DNA from 4 places in the Mesorhizobium sp. M8A.F.Ca.ET.202.01.1.1 genome. Region 2 is predicted to be linked to each of the others. Evidence: riboswitches for the same ligand, from Rfam matches in the RefSeq annotation. Region 2 holds a riboswitch; each other region holds the start of a gene.
What was found. Region 2 has a riboswitch for cobalamin ahead of EN845_RS03085 (DUF1636 family protein). Riboswitches for the same ligand answer to the same signal wherever they lie in the genome.

Region 1 (5,249 bases), on a different contig from region 2:
TCTCAAGGTTATCTCGGCATTGCTGATGTCGCTGCGCGGCTCGGTCTGCATCTACCAGGGCGAAGAACTCGGGCTCGGCGAGGCCGACCTGCGCTTCGAGGACCTGCAGGACCCCTACGGCATCCGCTTCTGGCCGGAATTCAAGGGCCGCGACGGCTGCCGCACACCCATGGTGTGGGACGGCAATGCCAGCAATGGCGGCTTCTCCCAGGCAAAGCCCTGGCTGCCGGTGCCGGCCAAGCACCTGTCACAGGCGGTCAACGTGCAGCAAGGTGACGAAACCTCGCTGCTTGAGCATTACCGGCGCTTTCTGGCCTTCCGCCGCGCCCATCCGGCATTGGCCAAGGGCGACATCAGCTTCATCGAAAGCCAGGGCGACACCGTCGCCTTCACCCGCCGGGCGGGCAATGAGGAGATCGTCTGCGTCTTCAATCTGGGCGCTGCGCCAGCGAAGGTTGACCTCGGCAACCGAACCCTGCAACCTTTGGCGGGACACGGATTTTCCGGGCAGGCAAGCACCGGTACGGTCGAACTCGGCGGTTACGGCGCCTGGTTCGGGCGCATAGGCTGAACATCTGAGGAACCACTGGGAGGAAATCAATGGCCGATGTCAATTTGAGACAAGTGAAGAAGTCCTACGGCAATCTCAACATTCTCCACGGCATCGACCTCGACATCAAATCGGGCGAATTCATCGTCTTCGTCGGCCCGTCGGGCTGCGGCAAGTCGACCTTGCTGCGCTCGATCGCCGGGCTTGAGGAAATCACCTCGGGCGAACTCAAGATCGACGGCCAGGTGGTCAACGACGTGCCGCCATCGAAGCGCGGCATCGCCATGGTGTTCCAGTCCTACGCGCTCTATCCGCACATGACAGTCTACGACAACATGGCCTTCTCGATGAAGATCGGCAAGGAAAGCAAGGCCGAGATCGACAAACGGGTGCGGCAGGCCGCCGAAATCCTGCAGCTGACCAAATATCTCGACCGCCTGCCCAAGGCGATGTCGGGCGGCCAGCGTCAGCGTGTCGCCATCGGCCGCGCCATCGTGCGCAATCCAAAAGTGTTCCTGTTCGACGAACCGCTGTCGAACCTTGACGCGGCACTGCGCGTCGCCACGCGTATCGAGATCGCCAAGCTCAAGGAATCGATGCCCAACACGACCATGATCTATGTCACCCACGACCAGGTCGAGGCGATGACGCTGGCCGACCGCATCGTGGTGCTAAAGGATGGCCACATCGAGCAGGTCGGCACGCCCATGGAGCTCTACAAGAACCCCGGCAACCTATTCGTCGCCCAGTTCATCGGCTCGCCGGCCATGAACATCCTGCCGGCCACGGTCGACAAGACGGGCAACCCGACCATCATCAGCCATGTCGGCGGCCGCAAGGCGACGGTGCCGATCGCGACGCCTGCTTCGGCAAAGGGAGCGGCGGTCAGCTTCGGCGTGCGGCCGGAAGATCTCGCGATCGCCAGTGGTGCGGACTATCTGTTCGAGGGGACGGTCGATTATGTCGAGCAGCTCGGCGAGGTTCAGTTGGTCTATATCGACATCGGCCGTGCCGACCTGCCGCTGGTGACCAAGCTGCCGGGCAATGTCGAGGTCAGGCGCGGCTCGACGCTGCAGTTGACCGCCAATGCCGGCGACCTTCATATCTTCGATGCGGATGGACGGTCGTTCGCGCTGCACGAAGCGGAAGCAAAAGCCGCCTGAGGCCAGCCATGTCTCGACAACAAAAAAAGAGAGCAGCGGGCAGGCCCGCCGCTCTCTTTTTATACATCACGACGGCTGGTTAGTTGTTGCCGAAGAGATTGCGGTCTGCGCCGTGAGGGGCGGACTTCTGCACGTCGCCGGACGAGTTGAGCAGCTTGTAGATGGGTGAGTCGCTGTTGCGGACCGAACCCGTATGCGACGTATCGACATTGACGGTCGACGATGCAGTGGGCTGATTGGCGCCATTGGAGCCATAGTTGTCACTGCCGGCGAAAGCGCTGCCGGAGAGGGCCAGAACGGCGGCGGCAGCAATGAGGATCTTGTTCATTTCCAATACTCCTAACGTCTTGAATTCCACGAGTGGCGAGCGAGCCCGCCACTCGCAACAGGCGTCAACGGCCGAAGAGGTTGCGATCGCTACCCGGCCGGGTAGGCGCCTCGGTGGCCGGAGCCGACTTGCCGATCGACGCGGTGTTCGCGTTGTCGGTCGACGTGACAGCCGCCTGGTTGGCACCGCTCGAACCGTAGTTGTCGCTGCCGGCAAAGGCGCTGCCGGAGAGGGCCAAGACGGCGGCGGCGGCAATGAGGATCTTGTTCATTTTAGGTACTCCTGAATTTGTGGCATCCACCCCGCGCGGCAGGGTCGCCCCGCCGCAAGCCGGGGATCGGCTGTTAGTTGTTGCCGAAGAGATTGTGGTCGGCGCCCTGGGCAGGCGTCTGAGCAGCCGGCTCCGACTTGCTGGTCGAAGCGGTGTACGAGCTGTCGACAGTGGCAGCGGGGGTGGCGGCGTTCGAACCGTAATGGTCGCTACCAGCGAAGGCGCTGCCGGAAATGGCCAGAAGGGCGGCGGCAGTGAGAACAATCTTTTTCATTTTGGGTACTCCAGTATTTTTCCGTCCGTCTAGCGGCGTGTCTTGGGATTAAAATCGCGTCGTTCGGACCGCCCCGATGTGGGAGAGGACCTCTGCTGTTTCCAATCACGAAGTTGTTCAGCGTGGACCATGACTCTACCACTTGAAATTGTGCCAGTGATTTCCACATCTGTTATTTTCTGTCGTTATATCAATCAGTTAGCTAAAAATGGCACCCCGATCACCAACTGTATCGGAGGCTCGGCGTTCACACCGTCCTGCACGCACCGTCAACAGAAACGAACCGTTCGGTTCGATTTTAGAATCTGCTAATAGTCACTTTTCGAAACTGTTAACCTTTTCGCCCCCGGCAAAGGGGTCGAAAAAACGGTGCCGGCGCGCCTGGCGACAGAAGGCGATTTGATGATGCGACCCCTGTCACGACGTTCCAGCATGCGTGTCGCGCCGCATGGATGCGATGTCGCTTTCATGCCGATGTCGCAAACCCTGCCGTGATTAGATCAGGCATCTCAGGTGCCGCTGCGTGACGACGGAGCGGAGAATTGGGAAGCCGGTCAGATTCCGGCGCTGCCCCCGCAACGGTGGTGGAGTTCAAGTCGCAACGGGAGACCACTGGGCGTAAGCCTGGGAAGGTGTCGCGATGGTCCGTAAGGACGACTCCAGAGCCCGGAAACCAGCCCGAGATGGCTAGAACTCGACTGATCGCGGTGGGCGGTCAAGAGGCGGATGGTGTTTGTCCGGCTTTGCGCCGATCTGCGTCCAGTCCTTCCTCAATCACCACCAGTTCAGTCCTTGAAAATGAGGACAGGACATGGACGCGCGCAACGACATGCTGAGGCTCTTGAACAGCCGCAGACAAGGCTTTTCGCTGGAACAGCCTTTTTACACCGACCCGGACTACTTCAAGCTCGACATGGAGCTGATCTGGTATCGCGACTGGCTGTTCATCGGCCATGATTGCGAATTGCCCAAGCCGGGCAGCTTCATCACCGTGCAGATCGGCGACTATCCTATCGTGCTGGTGCGCGATCAGCAGGGCAAGATCAACGCCTTCCACAATTCCTGCCGCCATCGCGGCAGCCGCGTCTGCAACAGCGACAAGGGCATGGCCGCCAAACTGGTCTGTCCCTATCACCAGTGGACCTATGAGCTGGACGGGCGCCTGCTGTTCGCCCGCCAGATGGCCGAGGGGTTCGACAAGAGCCAGTTCGGGCTGAAGCCGGTCGCCTGCGAAAGCGTCGCCGGCTATGTCTTCATCTGCCTGGCCAAGGAGCCGGCCGACTTCGCGCCGATGCGGGCGATGATCGAGCCCTATCTCAAGCCGCACCGGCTGAGCGAGGCCAAGATCGCCTTCGAGAGCACGATCATCGAGAAGGGCAATTGGAAGCTGGTCTGGGAAAACAACCGCGAATGCTATCATTGCGCGGGCAATCATCCCGAACTGTGCAAGACCTTCCCGGAAGCACCGACCGTGACCGGCGTGCAAGGCGCCGACAGCGATCCGGAGATGCTGGCGCACTGGGCGAAGTGCGAAGCTGTTGGCCTGCCCAGCAAATTCCGCATCGACCCGGCCGGGCAATACCGCGCCACCCGCGCGCCGCTGCTGCGCGACGCCCAGAGCTACACGATGACCGGCAAGCGGGCGGTGAGGAAGGACCTGTCCGACAGCGTTTCGGCCGACCGCATCGGCACGCTGATGCACTATCACTACCCGACGACCTGGAACCACATCCTCGTTGATCATGCCGTCACCTTCCGCGTGCTGCCGGTCAGCGCCACCGAAACGGCAGTGACGACGAAGTGGTTGGTGCACAAGGACGCGGTCGAGGGTGTCGACTACGATCTCGCCGAACTCACCCATGTCTGGACCGAGACCAACGACCAGGACCGCCGGATCGTCGAGGAGAACGCTTTCGGTATCCTGTCGCCGGCCTATGAACCCGGCCCGTATTCGGAGCTGCATGAAGGCGGCGTCATCCAGTTCGTCGACTGGTATGCCCGCTTCATCGGTCCGCGCCTGGCCGAAGGCGGGCGGCCGGCGCTGCGCAGCGTCGCCTAGCGCATGTCACCCAAAAGTGTGCAGCGGTTTTGGGATCACGACATCCGCAAAATGAAAGGTATGCAGGGATGAATGCGATGACCGACCTTGGCCTCTATCGCCATCTCGACCAGATGGCGCCCTGGAACGACAGGCTGCAGGTGCTGGAAGTGACCGGTGTCAGCGACGAGGCGCCCGACGTCAAGACCTTCACCTTCCGGTCCGACAACCAGACCTGGTTCCGCTACAAGCCGGGCCAGTTCGTGACGCTGGAACTGCCGACGCCGGATGGGCCGCTGATGCGCACCTACACGCTGTCGTCGTCGCCGTCGCGGCCGTTCTCGATCGCGGTGACGGTGAAGGCGCAGGCGGGCAGCATCGGCACACGCTGGATGTTCGATCACCTGGCGCCCGGCTCGCACGTCAAGGCCTATGGACCGGGCGGCGACTTTTCACTGCACAGCCATCCGGCGGCGAAATATCTGTTCGTCTCGGCCGGCTCCGGCGTGACGCCGATGATGTCGATGCTGCGCTGGCTGAACGACTGTGCGCCATGGACCGATGTCGGTTTCGTCAACTGCGCGCGGCGCCCGGAAGAAATCATCTTCCGCAAGGAACTCGAACT
Region 2 (5,249 bases):
ACGCTGACTTTGTGGACCAACGACATTCTGACCGCGGCCCGGCACATCTACCAGGCGGCCGGTTTCAAGCTGACCGAGGAAGAGCCTCACCATTCCTTCGGCAAGGATCTGGTTGGACAGAACTGGGATCTGGAGCTGTAGCGGCGCCTCTATGCCTTGACCGGCACCCAGATCTCCAGCCCGCCATTGCCGGTGCGGGCATCGAATTCGGGCCCATAGCGCTCGAATTCCGGCGCGTCGGCGATTTCATGGCCGGAGGCCGGGAGCCAGCTGTTCCAGATCGTGTTGACCGTGCGCCGGATGGTCGAGATGTGCTCGCGATGCGTGAAAACGGCGTATTTCCGCGCCGGCACGCGCACCCGGTAGAAGTCCTTCGGCAGGTCGGAGAAGTCCGACACTTCGACGCCGACGACATAGTCGAAATTGCCGGCATCGTCGCCGTTGAGGCAGACACCGTAGAAAACGCCTGGGACTTCGCCGGGTATGTTGCCGATATAAGGGCTGAAACGCTGCCACTGCATCGGAATGCCGGCGCTCGATTCGCAGCTGTAGCGCTCGCCGAAGCCGGCGATGAGGAAAGGTCGGCTGGTCTCGAAGCGCGGTGGTTCGAGGCTGGTGAGCAGGGTATGGTCCATCAGGATAGGCTCCACGAGATCGAGTGTCTTGGTCGAACCTTGCGCGCGCACCAGTTCCGGCGTGGTGCCGAACTGGTCGCGGAAGGCACGGGTGAAAGCCTCATGCGAGTTGTAGCCGGCGTCGAGCGCGACGCACAGTATGTCGGGCGCGCCGCCGGCGAGCCTGCGCGCCGCTTCGGTCAGCCGGCGCGAGCGCATGTAACCCATGACGGAACGGCCGGTGGCCGCGCCGAAGGCGCGTGTCACATGAAAGCGCGACACGCCGCTGCTTTGGGCGACGTCGTCGAGCGTAACAGCCTCCGGCAGATGGCTTTCGACAAACCATAGCGCTTTCTCGGTCGGGTTCATGTGTTCCTCGCATGTGGCGTCTTCACTCTGGCGCCTCGTTGCCCGGCCAGTTTGATCGAAATTGCGCATGGCGCAAAATCGAAAACGGCAACGCTGTCAGGCGTGGACGTAAAGTCCGTGCACGCCATGCCGACGGCAGGCTTGCTCTCGTATAAGTTCTGTTATAACAAAACAAGGCAGTCGCCTTGCCTCGAAACCGCTCGCGGCATAGGCTGCGACTCGTGATGGTCCCCGAGCCGAAAGGCGAGGGGTGAAAAGGGAACGCGGTGAGACCCGGTTTTGGGGTCGAGGCCGCGGCTGCCCCCGCAACTGTAAGCGGCGAGCAAGATCCGGAACGCCACTGGCCGGCAAGGCTGGGAAGGCAGGATTGCGCAGAGACCCGTGAGCCAGGAGACCTGCCATCACTGAGTTGACCGGACGGGGTGTGCCGGGAGGAAACGTGGACATCGGTCTTGTCGGCCGGTCGACCAACATCCTTCCGTCGCCAGTTTTGAAAGTGACGGGAAGTTGGACGGCACAATCGATCGTATTCAGCCCAGCCCCATGCACCAGATCATCGTGTGCACCCTTTGCCGCGACGTGCCGACCGGCATCAGGTCGGGCGAAGGTTTGTGCGCCGAGTTGCGCTTCCGCCTCTCGGCCCAGCCTGACGTGGCGCATGGTTTCACGGTCGAGGGCGTGGCTTGCATGGCGGGTTGCGCGCGCCCCCTGACGGTGGCTTTCCAGGCACCAGGCAAGGCCGCCTATCTCTTCGGGTCGATCGACGCGCAGGCCGACGCCGCCGACCTCGTGCGATTTGCCCGGCTCTACGCTTCGCTTGCCGACGGCTGGTGCAATTCCGGACAACGTCCGCCGCGCCTGGCCGGCAAGACGCTTGCCCGCATTCCGGGGGCGGGCAAGCTGGCGGAAGGCAGTCGATGACAACGCCGCTTCTCGATGCGTGCGACCTGGGCGCGATAGCGAATGGCCGGCATCTGGTCCATGCGGTCAGCCTGTCGGTGACATCAGGCGACCGCCTTGCCATCATTGGCCCCAACGGCGCCGGCAAGACCACGTTGCTGCGCATGTTGTCCGGCATGCTCAGGCCGAGCTTCGGAGAGGTGAAGCTTGGCGGGCGGCGCCTGGACATGATTTCGCCCGCCAAGCGGGCCCTGCATATCGCCGTCGTGGGCCAGAGCGACCAACCGGATCCGCGTTTGGCGGTGATCGACTATGTCGAGCTTGGCCGCGTCCCGCATGCCGGCCTGAGGGGCCGGAGCGAGGAACGCGACATTGTGGTGGACGCGCTGCGCCGGACCGGCCTGTTGTCGTTGCTCGGCCGGAGCATCGGCTCGCTGTCTGGTGGCGAACGCCAGCGCGCCCAGCTTGCGCGTGCCATCGCGCAGGAGCCCAAGATCCTTTTTCTCGACGAACCGACCAACCACCTTGACCCGCGCGCCCGCGCGCAGCTGCTCGAACTGGTGGCCGGCTTCGGCATGACCGTTATCGCGGTGCTGCACGATCTGACCCTGGTGGCACCCTTCGCCACCAGGGTCGCGGTGATGAACGAAGCCCGGCTGCAGGCGCTGGCGCCGCCGCACGAGGCGTTGACGCAACAGCTGATCCGCGAGATTTTCGGCGTCGACGTGTTTCGCCTGCGCCATCCCACCGAGGATCGCGAACTGACGGTGTTCGACCTTCCGAACCGCGCCTCGCCGCCATCCTGATCAACGCCCCTCATCGTCCGACACGGTTCAACCAAGGAGCAAATCCGTGAAACGCCTTGCCTTCTCGCTCGCCCTCTCGCTGCTGGCCTCGACGGCCTTCGCCTTCCCCGTCACCGTCGACAGCTGCGGCAAGCCGCTGACCTTCGACGCTCCGCCGAAGCGCGCCGTCATCCATGATCTCAACATGGCCGAGATGGCCTTCGCGCTGAAGCTGCAGCCTTCGATCGTCGGCCTGACGGGCATCAGTGGATGGTACAAGGTCGGCCCCGAATTCAAGGCCGAACAGGGTGCCATTCCCGAACTGGCGCCGAAATATCCGACCCTGGAGAACCTCGTCGCCGTCGAGCCCGACGTCTTCTTCGCCGGCTGGTACTACGGCATGAAGCCCGGCGGCGACGTGACGCCCGACACGCTCGCTCCGCACGGCATCAAGACGCTGGTACTGACCGAAAGCTGCGTCCACCTCGACAAGAGCCGCCCGGCCGCCTCCATGGACCTGCTCTATGGCGACCTCGAAAAGCTGGGCAAGATCTTCGGCAAGGAGGCAGAAGCGGAACAGCTTGTTGCCGGCTGGAAGGCGCAACTCGCCGAGATCAGCGCCAAGGTCGGCAGCGCGAAGGGAACACGCGTGTTCCTCTACGATTCCGGCGAGGACAAGCCGTTTACCGCGGGAAAATTCGCCATCCCCAGCGCCATGATCTCGGCGGCCGGCGGCGACAATATCATGGCCGACTTGGAAACGAGCTGGGGCAACACGGACTGGGAGACGGTGGCGGCGCGCAATCCGCAATTCCTCATCCTGCTCGATTATCAGGACGGCGGCGGCTACAGGAAACTGCTCGATTTCCTGAAGGCGCACCCGGCGATGAAGGAGACGGACGCGGTCAGGAACGAGCGCTTCGTGGCGCTTCGTTATGCCGAGCTGACACCAGGACCGGCGAACATCGAAGCCATCGGCAAGATCGCCAGGGCGATGCATCCGGAAGCGTTCTGATGGATCTTGCCCGAGAGCACAAATCCGGCGTGCTTTCAGGGCACAGGGCCTTCACGCTGGCCATGACGGCGGGCGCGGTGACGCTCGTCGCTCTCGCGCTGCTGTCGATCGCTTATGGCTCGACGCTGATACCTCTGAGCGATGTCATCGCCGCCCTTGGCCGTGCCGTCGGACTGGACGAGCCTGAGATATCGGGCCCGGTCGGCAAGATCGTCGTCGACCTGCGGCTGCCGCGCACGATCCTGGCGATCTGTGTCGGCGGCGGGCTGGGCATCGTCGGCGCGCTTTTGCAGACGGTGACCCGTAACGATCTTGCCGACCCCTTCCTGTTCGGCCTGTCGTCGGGGGCCGCCGCCGGCGCGGTTTCCGTCATTACCGTGTTCGGCGACAGTTTCGGCATCTGGACCTTGCCCGTGGCTGCGTTCACTGGCGGCATCCTCGCCGCCTCCATCGTGCTTTTGCTGGTGGCGCGGGTGAGGGGGCAAGGTCCTGAGCGGCTGATCCTCGCCGGTCTTGCCGTTTCCTTCATGTTCACGGCCTTGACCAATTATCTGGTTTTTGCCGGTGACCAGCGCGCGGCTCATTCGGTCCTGTTCTGGACCATGGGCGGGCTCGGGCTGGCGCGCTGGGACAATGTATGGCTGGGGGCGGTGGGCGCCGGCACGATCGCGGCCTACGGGCTGTGGAGCCATCGCAGCCTGGACGCTTTCCTCGCCGGTGAGAGCGCCGCCGAGAGTCTAGGCGTGCCGGTGGCGCGCATGCGCAGGACGACATTTCTCGTGGCCGCTTTCTCGACGGCAATCCTCGTCTCGGTCGCCGGCGTGATCGGCTTTGTCGGATTGATGATACCGCATCTGTCGCGGCCGCTGGCCGGTCCACTGCATCTGCGCCTGATCACAAGTTGTGCGCTGTTCGGGGCGGTGCTGCTGCTGGCAAGCGATCTCCTGGCCCGAACCTTGCTGCCGCCGCAGGAACTGCCGATCGGCATCATCACCAGCTCGCTCGGCGCGTTCTTCGTCGTCACCATGGTTGTCCGAAACCGCCTGTGAAGACGTGCCCTCCGAGCGTTGTTGCGCACCGGTACACGTTCATCTGCCGCTAACCAGGATCGGATTGCAGGCCTGCCATGCGCATTTTGCCGGCTTTCATCGCGCTGTGGCATCTTGAATAGTAAGCACGCTTATTATATCTATCGCTTATGGTTTCAGATGGCATCGACAGATTGGGATTTTTGATCCACGACGTGCAGCGCCTGATGCGCAAGCGCTTTGAGGCGCGCGCCAGCGGGCTGGGCCTGTCTTCGGCGCAATGGCGGCTTCTGGTCCGCGTTGCCAAGGAGGCGGGCGTAGCGCAGGCGCGGCTCGCCGAACTGCTCGAAATCGAGCCGATCAGCGTCTCACGCCTGGTCGACCGGATGGAGGAGGGCGGCTGGATCGAACGCCGCTCCGACGCGGCCGACCGGCGCGTGCGCATGATCTTCCCGACCGAGAAGGCGAACGCGGCCTATGCGGACGTCAAGAGCCTTGCTGGCGAGGTCTATGAGGAATCGCTCAGCGGCGTTTCGCC
Region 3 (5,249 bases), on a different contig from region 2:
CGCGCACGATGTCGATGGCGACGATTCGCTTCGATGGCTCCGGAACGGGTGCGGTCGGCGTGTTGATGCTCATGGTCTCGTGATCTGATTCAGCCCCTCCAAGACGACTATCACGGTTGCACCGGATAGAAGAAGACCGGTCGCCCTGGCCCGGACCGCGCGGCGGAGCCCGCGCCAGCCGCCGGGTTTGGGCCAGCGCGGGAAAGCCTTTGACCGGCTTCGCTTTTTGCCGGGTGTGCGTCGGTTTCCTCTTAATGGGCCTGAAATGTCCGCGCCAGATTTGGCGCCGCGATTCTGTTTGGGGAAGCAATGTCCACCCATGTGCGCCATCCGATCTGGCTTCCGGCCCTCAAGGCCGCGGACGCGCGCACCTTCGCCTCGCTCTACGCGGTCGAATCCTTCGCCCGCGCCATGGTGTCGAGCGTCATCCCGATCCAGGCCTACGAAATCCTGCACAACGAGCAGGTTGTCTCGATCCTCTACACCGTCGTGTCGCTGCTCGGCCTGTCGGTGACCCTGTTCATGCCGATGCTGATCCGCCGCTTCGCGCGGCGGTGGGTGTACACCGCCGGCGCCTGCCTGCTTGCCATAGGCTCGCTGTTCTTCGTTACCCATACGCTCGCCGGGCAACTGGCCGGCATGCTGTGCCGCGTCATGGGCGCCAGCGCGCTGTCGATCACGCTCAACCTCTACATCATGGACCACATCCGCAAGACCGACTTCATGCAGGCCGAATCGCTGCGCATGGCGTGGTCGATGGTTGCCTGGACCTGTGGGCCGACGCTCGGCATCTTTCTTTACGCGCATTTCGGCATCTACGCCGCGCATGGCGCGGTGGCCGTGTTCGCGTTTGCCTTGCTGGCGCTGTTCTGGACCTACCGGCTGGGTGACAACCCGTCGATCCGCCCGGGCAAGACGCGGCCCGCCAATCCGCTCGCCAATATCGGCCGCTTCGTGGCGCAGCCGAGGCTCAGGCTCGCCTGGCTGATCGCCTTCGGCCGGTCCTGCTTCTGGACGACGTTTTTCGTCTATGGGCCGCTGTTCATGGTCATCACCGGGCAGGGCGATATCGCCGGCGGCCTGCTGGTCTCGGCCGGCAACGCGCTTTTGTTCATGGCTATCTTCTGGGGCAAGGCAGGAAAGCGCTTTGGCGGCCGGCGCACCATGACGTTTGCCTATTTCGCCATGTCGGCATCGCTGCTGGCCGCCGGCACGATCGGAGCGACAGCACCGTTGCTGACCGGCGCCTTCCTGTTGTGCGGCGCCTTCTTCACCATCGCGCTCGACGCCCTGGGTTCGACCGCCTTCATGCGCTCGGTACGCTCCTATGAGCGGGCGCAGATGGCGGCGGTCTACCGCACCTATCTCGATTTTTCCGAACTGACGCCGCCGCTGGTCTATTCGGTGGTGCTGGCGTTCTTCGGCCTGGGATCGGTGTTCGTCACCCTCAGCCTGCTGGCGGCGTTTTGCGGCTTCATGACCTGGCGCTACCTGCCGAAGTCCCTGTAGGTATGTCGATATTCAGGTGATGCCGGCCTGACCTGAATCTCGACATACCCTCATGTCACCGCCGCATGGCGCTCGCGCACCCAATTGTGGAAGCGGTGCAGATCATATTCCTCGGGCATCAGCACGCCGGCTGTGTGGCGCATCGAGCGTAGGCCCTTCTGGTTGACCTCGCAGATGGCGGCGTCCTCCTCCAGCACCTGTGTGCCAAAGGTGATGATGTTGTCGATATCGGTCTCGGCGAGGGCCTCGGGCGCGAACAGCCACTCCGCGACAAGCTCCGTCTGTTCGGGACCGAGCGGCACCAGGCGCACGGTCCTGACATAGTCGACATGGCCGACGATGAACATCGAGGGCAGGCTGGTGGCATAGGTCTGGCCGGCGCTGCGTTCCGCCGGCTTCAGCCCTGAGAAGACCGGCCCGTGCGTCTGGCCGTCGCGCGACCAGGTCTGGGCGCCTGCGCGCAAGCCGCCGGAAAATTCCGGCGCGTCATTGTCGGCGTGGCGGAGCCATTCGGGATCGTCATGCCGGCTCATCAGGCCGCGGCCATAGATCGGCACCAGCCGCGACAGGTCCTTGTGGACGCCCGGACAGTGCAGGCACTCGTTGAAGTTTTCCCAAAAGATCTTCCAGTTGCAGTTCATGACCTTGCGCAGCACATGGCCTGAGACCAGCGTTTCGAGCGGCCAGTTGCCGAGGTTGCCGGACGCGGGATCGAAGGAGGATTGCGCCGAGCCGGCGGCATCTTCAGCAAGATTGACGAAGACGAAGCCGCGCCACACCGAGAGCGCGACGCGATAAAGCGGGTGATCGGCCTTGTCGAAGCCGTCAGGCAGCGATTTCGACGGCACGCGCACCAGCTCGCCGCGCAGCGAGTAGGACCAGGCGTGATACGGGCAGGTTATCAGCCGCGCTTTCAGGCGGCCCTCGCTCTCCTGGCAAAGCTGCGAGCCGCGATGGCGGCAGGTGTTGTGGAAGGCGCGCAGCTCACCTGTGTCGTCGCGCAGCACGAGGATGTCCTGCGTGCCGATGCGGAATCGGCGGAAGGCAAGCGGCTGCGCCAGATCGGCCTCGCGGCAGACGAGCAGCCAGTCTCTGTACCAGATGGCGTCGAGATCACGCTTATAGCTCTCCTGGTCCCAATATGCCGATGAGGGCAGCGTCGGCTCGGTACGGGTCAGCCCGTTATAAGGATCGCGCTCGCTGGCATTGGGCTGCATGGCTGGCTTCCTGTGAGGCTTGCCAGCCGACACCCGGCCATGAAGTTTGTCAATCAGGACGGGATGGGAGCGGCTTTGCCGATACGACGCTCCTGCGCTGGCGGCTGTCGGAATTTGGTTTGCCGCGCGCGGCGAATTTCCCTATAGTCACCAACGTCGTCGGTTCCTTTTTGGGAGCCAAGAGGGAATGCGGTGCGGGCGAGGTTTCGCCCAATGCCGTGGCTGCCCCCGCAACTGTGTGCGGTAGTCCTCTCCATATGCCACTGAAGGTTTTCCTTCGGGAAGGTGGGGAAGGGCGCTTATCCGCGAGCCAGGAGACCTGCCGGCGACAGGAAACTGACTTCGATGCCCTCGGGTGGAGGGTGAAAGGACAAGACATGACTACCGCTACCGTCTCCCTCGGCGCCTCCGTCTCCTCGCAGTCGCGCTTCATGCAGCTCGCGCTCGCGGCGCTGCTCGGCATCTTCGTCGTTGGTTTTGTCGGCTTCTCACACATCGATGCGGTCCACAACGCCGCCCACGACTATCGCCACTCGATGGCCTTTCCCTGCCACTAACTGGGATCTGACATCATGAACCTTTTTCGCAACGTCGTGTTCGTCGCGGCGATCGCGGGGCTCGTGGCCGGTGTCGTTCTCGCCTGCATGCAGGCCTATGCGACCGTTCCACTGATCCTGAAAGCGGAAGTCTACGAAAAGGCAGGCGGCGGCCATCATCACGACCATGGCGCGGCACCCGCGGCAACCGATACCGGCGCCGTGAGCACGGCCGCTCCGGCAGGCAATGCCATGAGTTCCGCCGCGCCGGCAGCGGAAGCAGCTGCTCCGGTAGCGGAGGATGAAGGCTGGGCGCCGGCCGACGGCTTAGAGCGTTTCGCCTTCAGCGTGCTTGCCAATATCGTCACCGGCATCGGCTTCGCATTGGTCCTGGTCGCGGTTTCGGAATTCGCAGGCGGCGTCGGCAACTGGCGCCAGGGCGTTTTCTGGGGTCTGGCCGGCTTTGCCGTGTTCACACTGGCGCCTGGCCTCGGCCTGCAGCCGGAGCTGCCTGCAATGCCGGCGGCCGATCTCCTGCCGCGCCAGATCTGGTGGTCGGCAACGGTGGCGGCAACCGCTATCGGCCTTGGCCTGATCGTGTTTCGCAGATCGCTGCCGTTGACCATCCTCGCGGTCTTGCTGATCGTCGCGCCGCACATTGTCGGCGCGCCGCAGCCCGACAGCTTCGAGACACCGATCCCGGAAGGCCTGCATCATCAGTTCGTGGTGGCGGTGACGGTGACAAATCTGGTGTTCTGGCTGTTGCTCGGCGCGGTCGTCGGCGTGGTTCGCGGGCGCTTCACCGGCCCGGCGACCAGCCTGCGCGACAGCTTTGCCTGATCTGGGCAAGCTGACCTTCATCATCGGTGGTGCGCGCTCCGGCAAGAGCGCGCACGCCGAAACCCTGGTGACGGCATTGCCCCCGCCATGGGCCTATATCGCCACGGCGCAAGCCTATGACGACGAGATGCACGAGCGCATCGCGCTGCATCGTTCGCGGCGCGGCGAGGGCTGGTCGACCATCGATGTGCCACTCGACCTTGCCGAAGCGCTAGAGGCGTTGCCGGATGGTCAACCGGTGCTTGTCGACTGCCTGACGCTGTGGCTGACCAATCACATGCTGGCGGATCACGACGTCGAGGCCGTGTGCCGACGGCTGGCGGACGTTCTGTCGCGGCCGCGCGGGCCGTGGTTCGTGGTGTCGAACGAGGTCGGGCAAGGCATCGTGCCCGACAATGCGCTGGCGCGGCGTTTTCGCGACGACGCCGGTCGGCTCAACCAGCGGGTCGCCGCGGTCGCCGATACGGTGCTCCTGATGGTGGCGGGGCTACCGCTCAAGGTGAAATGAAATGACCGAAGACAAGGGCTCCAAAGACCGGGATGAAGAACGCCATCGCGCCAAGATGGCCAAGCGCAAGGCGGTGCAGGACGCCGAGGTCGCGGGCAAGACGATCGAGAAGGGGTTGCTGATCGTCAACACCGGCCCCGGCAAGGGCAAGACCACGGCCGCCTTCGGTCTCGCACTGCGGATGCTCGGCTACGGCAAGCGCGTCGGCGTCGTCCAGTTCATCAAAGGCAAATGGCACACCGGCGAGAAGGACGCTTTCGCCGCCTTCGGCGACCGGGTCGTCTGGCATGCGATGGGCGAGGGGTTCACCTGGGAAACGCAGGATCTGAAGCGCGACATCGCGGCCGCCGAAGCCGCCTGGGCCAAGGCCGTGGAATTGATTGGCGACCCCTCGATCAGCCTTGTCGTGCTCGATGAACTCAACATCGCGCTGCGCTACGATTATCTCGATCTCGACAAGGTGGTTGCCGCGCTCAAGGCTCGCCGCGAGGGCCTGCACGTTGTCGTCACCGGTCGCAACGCGAAGCCGGCGCTGGTCGAGGCGGCGGACCTGGTCACCGAGATGGGGCTGACGAAGCACCATTTTTCCGCCGGCGTAAAAGCGCAGCAGGGCATCGAGTTCTAGAACACCAGGATTGC
Region 4 (5,249 bases), on a different contig from region 2:
GATGGCCAAGCGCCGGATCGACATCGCTCTCGTCCTTGAAGGAAATGGCGCCGGCGAGGATGCGGCCATCGAGTTCGGGCAGCACGACATGCATGGCAAGGTCGGCCGGCGCCAGGCCGCGCTGGTTGTTTTCCCAGATGTCGCGACGCGTGGTGGCGACGATGACCTGGAAAACCGGCACGCCGGCGCGGTCGAACAGGGTTTCGACACCGGGTTCGGCACCCGAAGCGAAGGCGGTCGCGGTGATGATGGCGGCGGGTTTCAGCGATGCGATGGCATTTTCGACGAACGCCAGGGACACAGGATCCTGGAGGCTGGAAACGAAGATCGGGACCGCTGCCAGTCCCTGGGAGCGCAAGGCCTCGGCCAGCGCATCGATCGGGGCAACGTCGGCCGCGAGCAGCATCGAGCGGTAGAAGAGGATAGGGACGATGGGAGCACCGACATCTGAAAGGTCCGGCTCCTCCGCGACCCCCAATCCAGACTGATAGTAACCGGCCTTCGGCACGCTGACCGGACTGGCGACGGACGTATCCTGTCCAGCCAGGCCTGCCAGCCTCCGAACCAGCGCGCTCATATTGGCCGGGCCGCCCTCTCGGAAATAGCCAAGCAGGCCGTCGAGTTCGGCGCGTGGCAGCGTCGAGGCTTCGATCAGCCTGAGATCCTCGTCATGGCTTTCACCCGGAAGCAGCGCCAGTTTGATGCCGCGCTCACGGGCAATCACCGCCAGCTGGTCGCAGCCATAGCGCCACCAGTCGTTGCCGCCGAGGATGCGCACCAGGATGACCTTGGCATGGCGGGCGACGCTGTCGATCCAGAGGTCGACGGACATGGGATGGCGCAGATCGCGCAGTGCCGCAAGCCGCATGGAGGGCAGGCGGTCGGCGTCCGCCTTCCACGCCGCCGCCAGTCCGGCGAGATCGCTGTCGGTGAAGGACAAGGCCACGATATCCGCCGGCGTCTGCCTGAGATCGACAGGCTCGGCGAGGTCGTCAAGCGAAGCGGAGGTCGTGGTGAGGATGTGCATCGCGGTCCGTGTCTGAAATCAGCCGGCGAGGATACCTTCGATCGCCGGACGGTTCAGCCCCTTGAGACCAATGACGACCAGGCGCGAGCGGCGGTCGTCCTCGGCGCTCCAGGCACGGTCATAGTAATGATTGACGCGTGGGCCGACGGCCTGCAGCAGGAGCCGCATCGGCTTGCCGCCGACCTCGACGAAGCCTTTTACACGCAGCACGTTTTCGTGTTCGGCGGCCTCTGCGACACGTTTTGCCAGATCGTCGGGATTGGCAATCGAGGGAATGTCGACGATGAATGTGTCGAAGTCGTCATGCTCGTGGTCGAATGCGCCGTCGTGATGGGACTTGCGGTTCTCGATGTCGTCCTCGACGGCAAGACCAAGCCCGAGCAGCACCGAGGGATCGACCTTGCCATGCGACGTCGGCACGATCTTCACCGCGCGGGCGGAGTGTTCGTTGACGATGGCGTTGGCGCGGGCCGAGCCCTCGGCGTCCATCAGGTCGCTCTTCGACAGGATGATCAGGTCGGCGCAGGCGATCTGGTCCTCGAACACCTCTTCGACCGGATCGTCATGGTCGAGGCTTTCGTCCCCGGCGCGTTGCGCCTGCAGGGCTTCCATGTCGTTGGCGACGCGGCCTTCCGCAAGTGCGGGACCGTCGACCACGGCGATGACGCCATCGACGGTGACGCGGCTTTTCACCGTCGGCCACTGGAACGCCTGGACCAGAGGTTTGGGGAGGGCGAGACCGGAGGTTTCGATCAGGATGTGGTCGACCTTCGGCGTCAGCGACAGGATCTGGTCGAGCGCTGGCACGAAATCGTCGGCGACGGTGCAGCAGATGCAGCCATTGGCCAGTTCGACGATGTTTTCCTCGGGGCAGGTGTCGATACCGCAGCCCTTGAGGATTTCGCCGTCGATGCCGATATCGCCGAATTCGTTGACGATGATGGCAATCCGCTTGCCGCCGGCATTTTCCAGGAGATGGCGGACCAGCGTCGTCTTGCCGGCGCCGAGGAAGCCGGTAACGACGGTGCAGGGAACGCGGGAGAGATTGCCGGCCGAATTTGGAGCGGTCATATCAAGTCCTTCAGCATGTCGAGAGGAGGGATGCGGGCAACGAGGCCGCGCTTGAGGCTATCGGGCCGGCCGCGCCAGGGAATGAGGCCGTCGGTCGAGGTGGCGAAGAGTTTCGCGCCGGCGACGAGATCGGCGCCGCTGGTTGTGGTCAGGTCGCCGAACACATAGCTCCAGCATCCGTCGCGCAGGATCGCGGCGCTCAGCCTGCGCTTGCAATTGCCGAGGCATTCGACCGTGCGGATGCGAATTTGCTCGCCCGAGGCGGCTTGGCGGGTATCTTCAGCCAAAAGTTCGCCGGCCCGGGGATGGGCGTCGGAACCGGTCTCGTCGCGACAGGAGGCGCAGACGATGACAGTGATGCCGGCCAGGGAATCATCCCCGCCGGACGAAATGTCCGTTGTTTCAGCCGAGAAACTGCTGTCGCGATCCAAATCAGGCTCCTTGCCCGGAAAACCCGCCGGGCGATCGGATTCTTGCATTCCAGACGGCAGGTCTCCTGGCTCGCGGGTCATCGCCTTGGGTAGCCGCCTTCCCGGGACAATCCCAGTGGCTTTCGGCCTTGGCTCTTCGCTTACAGTTGCGGGGACAGCCGCGGATTTGGGCTTTTCGGCCCGCACCGCATTCCCTCTTGGCTCCTCCCTTTGCCGAGAGGAGACCGTCTGGATCGGATTTAGGCTCTTGCGGGCAGCGGTGTCAACGCGAGCTTACGACACCGCGATGTCGGACAGCGCCGGGCCGAGGTCGCCGGCAGGCGTCACTTCGATGCGTTCAAGCCCAAGCCAGCCCTGCATCTGCTTCAATTCCTCGAAAAGTTCAGCGGCGGTTTCAGGCGGCGCGCCGGGCTCGGCATAGGCGGCATGGACGCGCAGGACACTGGCCGGCCGGTCGGCTTTGAGGTCGACGCGCGCCACGATCTTGTCGCCAAGCAGGAAGGGCAGGACATAGTAGCCGTATTGGCGCTTCTCGGCCGGGGTGTAGATTTCGATGCGATAGTGAAAATCGAACAGCCGCTCCGAGCGCGAGCGCGCGAAGACGACGGGATCGAACGGCGCCAGCAGGGCGCGGGCCTCGATCTTGCGTGGCAAACGCGCATCCCTATGAAGGTAAGCTGGCTTGTCCCACCCCTCGACACGGACCGGCAACAACTCGCCGAGTTCGACCAGTTCCTCGAGCCGGCCTTTCATGTCGGCGGGGGAGAGCCGGAAATAGTCGCGCAGGTCGCCTGATGTGGCGATGCCGTGGGCGCGGGCGGAAATGCGCAGCAATTCGCGATGTGCATCCTCGGCCGCCGGTACCGGCAGGTCGAGGATCGCTTGCGGCAGCACCCGCTCCGGCAGGTCATAGAAGCGCTCGAAACCGCGCCGGTGCGCCGTGGTGATGCGGCCGGCCCAGAACAGCCATTCGAAGGCGTGCTTGGCGCGGCTCCAACCCCACCAGCCGCCGGAGCCTTTCTGGCCTTCCAGCGCCGAAGCGGCGATCGGGCCACGATCGACGACCTGGCGGTAGATCTCTTCTATATAGGCAGCGTGCTCACGGCCCCATTTGGCCAGCCCCAGATACATTTCATCGCCTTGCTCGGCGCGCTGCATGCGCCAGCGCATCAGCGGGTACGTCTCGACCGGCAGGAATGAGGCCTCGTGTGCCCAATATTCGAACACCGTGCGCTTGCGCGTCACGGCGGCGTTGTCGAGCAAGGCGACGGGATAGGGACCCAGACGCGAATAGAGCGGCATATAGTGGGCACGCACCACCGCACTGACGGAATCGATCTGCAGCAGGCCGGTGCGGGACAGAACGCGGGCGAAATGGCGGCGGTCGGGCATGCCGGCGGGGCGGGGATCGAGAAATCCCTGAGCGGCGAGCGCGATGCGCCGGGCGGCGGCTAGCGAGATCTTTTCCTTCATGCAGGCGTCACTCTGAGGGTGCTTTGACAAAGATGTGATGGGTGATTCCAGCCCATGCTAGCAGGGTTTTGGCGGCAACCCTGTCAGGAGAGAAAAGTGGAGTAAAAAGAGAAGGAAATCAAACAGGAGCCTATGAGACCAGTTTCTCCCGGAATGCCGTCCAGCTCGTTGTTTTGAACAAGGTTTGACTTGCTTCGCTGGAAGTGCTGCGCTAACCCTCGCCGCGTTGCAGCATAGGCTCCTTAAAACGGTTCAGCGGTTAAACTGTCACGCTTCCGCATTAAGGTCCGGTGCTGTAATCAACGTGGATTGGCGCCAACGGAAAGCCGCTGCATGAACGCACTCCTCAGTTCGTACCTGCCCATCGTCCTGTTCATCGGCGTGGCGCTGGTGGTCGGCCTGGCGCTGCTGGTCGCACCGTTCCTGGTGGCCTACCGCAACCCCGATCCCGAAAAGCTGTCCGCCTACGAGTGCGGTTTCAACTCGTTCGACGATGCCCGCATGAAGTTCGACATTCGTTTCTACCTGGTGTCGATCCTGTTCATCATCTTCGACCTCGAAGTGGCCTTCCTGTTTCCCTGGGCAGTGTCCTTCTCGAAGATCGGCATGCTCGGCTTCTGGTCGATGATGGTGTTTTTGGCGGTGCTGACCATCGGCTTTGCCTATGAATGGAAAAAAGGAGCGCTGGAATGGGATTGAACGACAGTTCAGGCACCCTCGTCGCGCCAAAGCCCAAGGGCATCATCGATCCCAACACCGGCAGGCCGGTGGGGGAGGACGATCCCTTCTTCCTCGAAATCAACAATGAGCTTGCAGACAAGGGTTTTCTGGTCACCTCGACCGAGGCGCTGATCACCTGGGCGCGCAGCGGCTCGCTGATGTTCATGACCTTCGGTTTGGCGTGCTGCGCGGTCGAGATGATCCACACCTCGATGCCGCGTTACGATTCGGAGCGCTTCGGTGTCGCGCCGCGCGCGTCTCCGCGCCAGTCCGACATCATGATCGTGGCCGGCACGCTGACCAACAAGATGGCGCCGGCGCTGCGCAAGGTCTACGACCAGATGCCGGAGCCGCGCTACGTCATCTCGATGGGCTCCTGCGCCAATGGCGGCGGCTATTACCACTATTCCTATTCGGTGGTGCGCGGCTGCGACCGGGTCGTGCCGGTCGACATCTATGTGCCCGGCTGCCCGCCGAGCGCCGAAGCCCTGCTCTACGGCATTCTTCTCCTGCAGAAGAAGATCCGC

Region 1: it holds a riboswitch for cobalamin, as region 2 does, so the genes downstream of both, EN845_RS30335 (aromatic ring-hydroxylating dioxygenase subunit alpha) here and EN845_RS03085 (DUF1636 family protein) in region 2, are expected to answer to the same signal.
Region 3: it holds a riboswitch for cobalamin, as region 2 does, so the genes downstream of both, EN845_RS15955 (CbtB domain-containing protein) here and EN845_RS03085 (DUF1636 family protein) in region 2, are expected to answer to the same signal.
Region 4: it holds a riboswitch for cobalamin, as region 2 does, so the genes downstream of both, EN845_RS15740 (DUF1636 family protein) here and EN845_RS03085 (DUF1636 family protein) in region 2, are expected to answer to the same signal.

Annotation. Positions count from the first base shown of each region.
Region 1 is NZ_SRUN01000018.1:116,263-121,511, reverse strand. It holds gene EN845_RS30360 (alpha-glucosidase) at 1-571, shown strand, start outside; gene ugpC (sn-glycerol-3-phosphate ABC transporter ATP-binding protein UgpC) at 601-1,713, shown strand; gene EN845_RS30350 (DUF680 domain-containing protein) at 1,793-2,041, opposite strand; gene EN845_RS30345 (DUF680 domain-containing protein) at 2,106-2,312, opposite strand; gene EN845_RS30340 (DUF680 domain-containing protein) at 2,386-2,586, opposite strand; cobalamin riboswitch at 3,081-3,283, shown strand; gene EN845_RS30335 (aromatic ring-hydroxylating dioxygenase subunit alpha) at 3,398-4,645, shown strand; gene EN845_RS30330 (hybrid-cluster NAD(P)-dependent oxidoreductase) at 4,723-5,249, shown strand, end outside.
Region 2 is NZ_SRUN01000001.1:570,545-575,793, reverse strand. It holds gene EN845_RS03095 (helix-turn-helix domain-containing GNAT family N-acetyltransferase) at 1-141, shown strand, start outside; gene EN845_RS03090 (AraC family transcriptional regulator) at 150-983, opposite strand; cobalamin riboswitch at 1,192-1,401, shown strand; gene EN845_RS03085 (DUF1636 family protein) at 1,527-1,904, shown strand; gene EN845_RS03080 (ABC transporter ATP-binding protein) at 1,901-2,689, shown strand; gene EN845_RS03075 (ABC transporter substrate-binding protein) at 2,736-3,683, shown strand; gene EN845_RS03070 (iron ABC transporter permease) at 3,683-4,732, shown strand; gene EN845_RS03065 (MarR family transcriptional regulator) at 4,882-5,249, shown strand, end outside.
Region 3 is NZ_SRUN01000006.1:248,727-253,975, forward strand. It holds gene EN845_RS15940 (DUF1624 domain-containing protein) at 1-73, opposite strand, end outside; gene EN845_RS15945 (MFS transporter) at 310-1,509, shown strand; gene EN845_RS15950 (aromatic ring-hydroxylating dioxygenase subunit alpha) at 1,560-2,726, opposite strand; cobalamin riboswitch at 2,870-3,068, shown strand; gene EN845_RS15955 (CbtB domain-containing protein) at 3,104-3,283, shown strand; gene EN845_RS15960 (CbtA family protein) at 3,299-4,102, shown strand; gene cobU (bifunctional adenosylcobinamide kinase/adenosylcobinamide-phosphate guanylyltransferase) at 4,095-4,610, shown strand; gene cobO (cob(I)yrinic acid a,c-diamide adenosyltransferase) at 4,612-5,235, shown strand; gene cbiB (adenosylcobinamide-phosphate synthase CbiB) at 5,232-5,249, opposite strand, start outside.
Region 4 is NZ_SRUN01000006.1:203,976-209,224, forward strand. It holds gene EN845_RS15730 (cobaltochelatase subunit CobN) at 1-1,027, opposite strand, end outside; gene cobW (cobalamin biosynthesis protein CobW) at 1,046-2,098, opposite strand; gene EN845_RS15740 (DUF1636 family protein) at 2,095-2,529, opposite strand; cobalamin riboswitch at 2,567-2,773, opposite strand; gene EN845_RS15745 (winged helix-turn-helix domain-containing protein) at 2,803-4,002, opposite strand; gene EN845_RS15750 (NADH-quinone oxidoreductase subunit A) at 4,336-4,701, shown strand; gene EN845_RS15755 (NADH-quinone oxidoreductase subunit B) at 4,692-5,249, shown strand, end outside.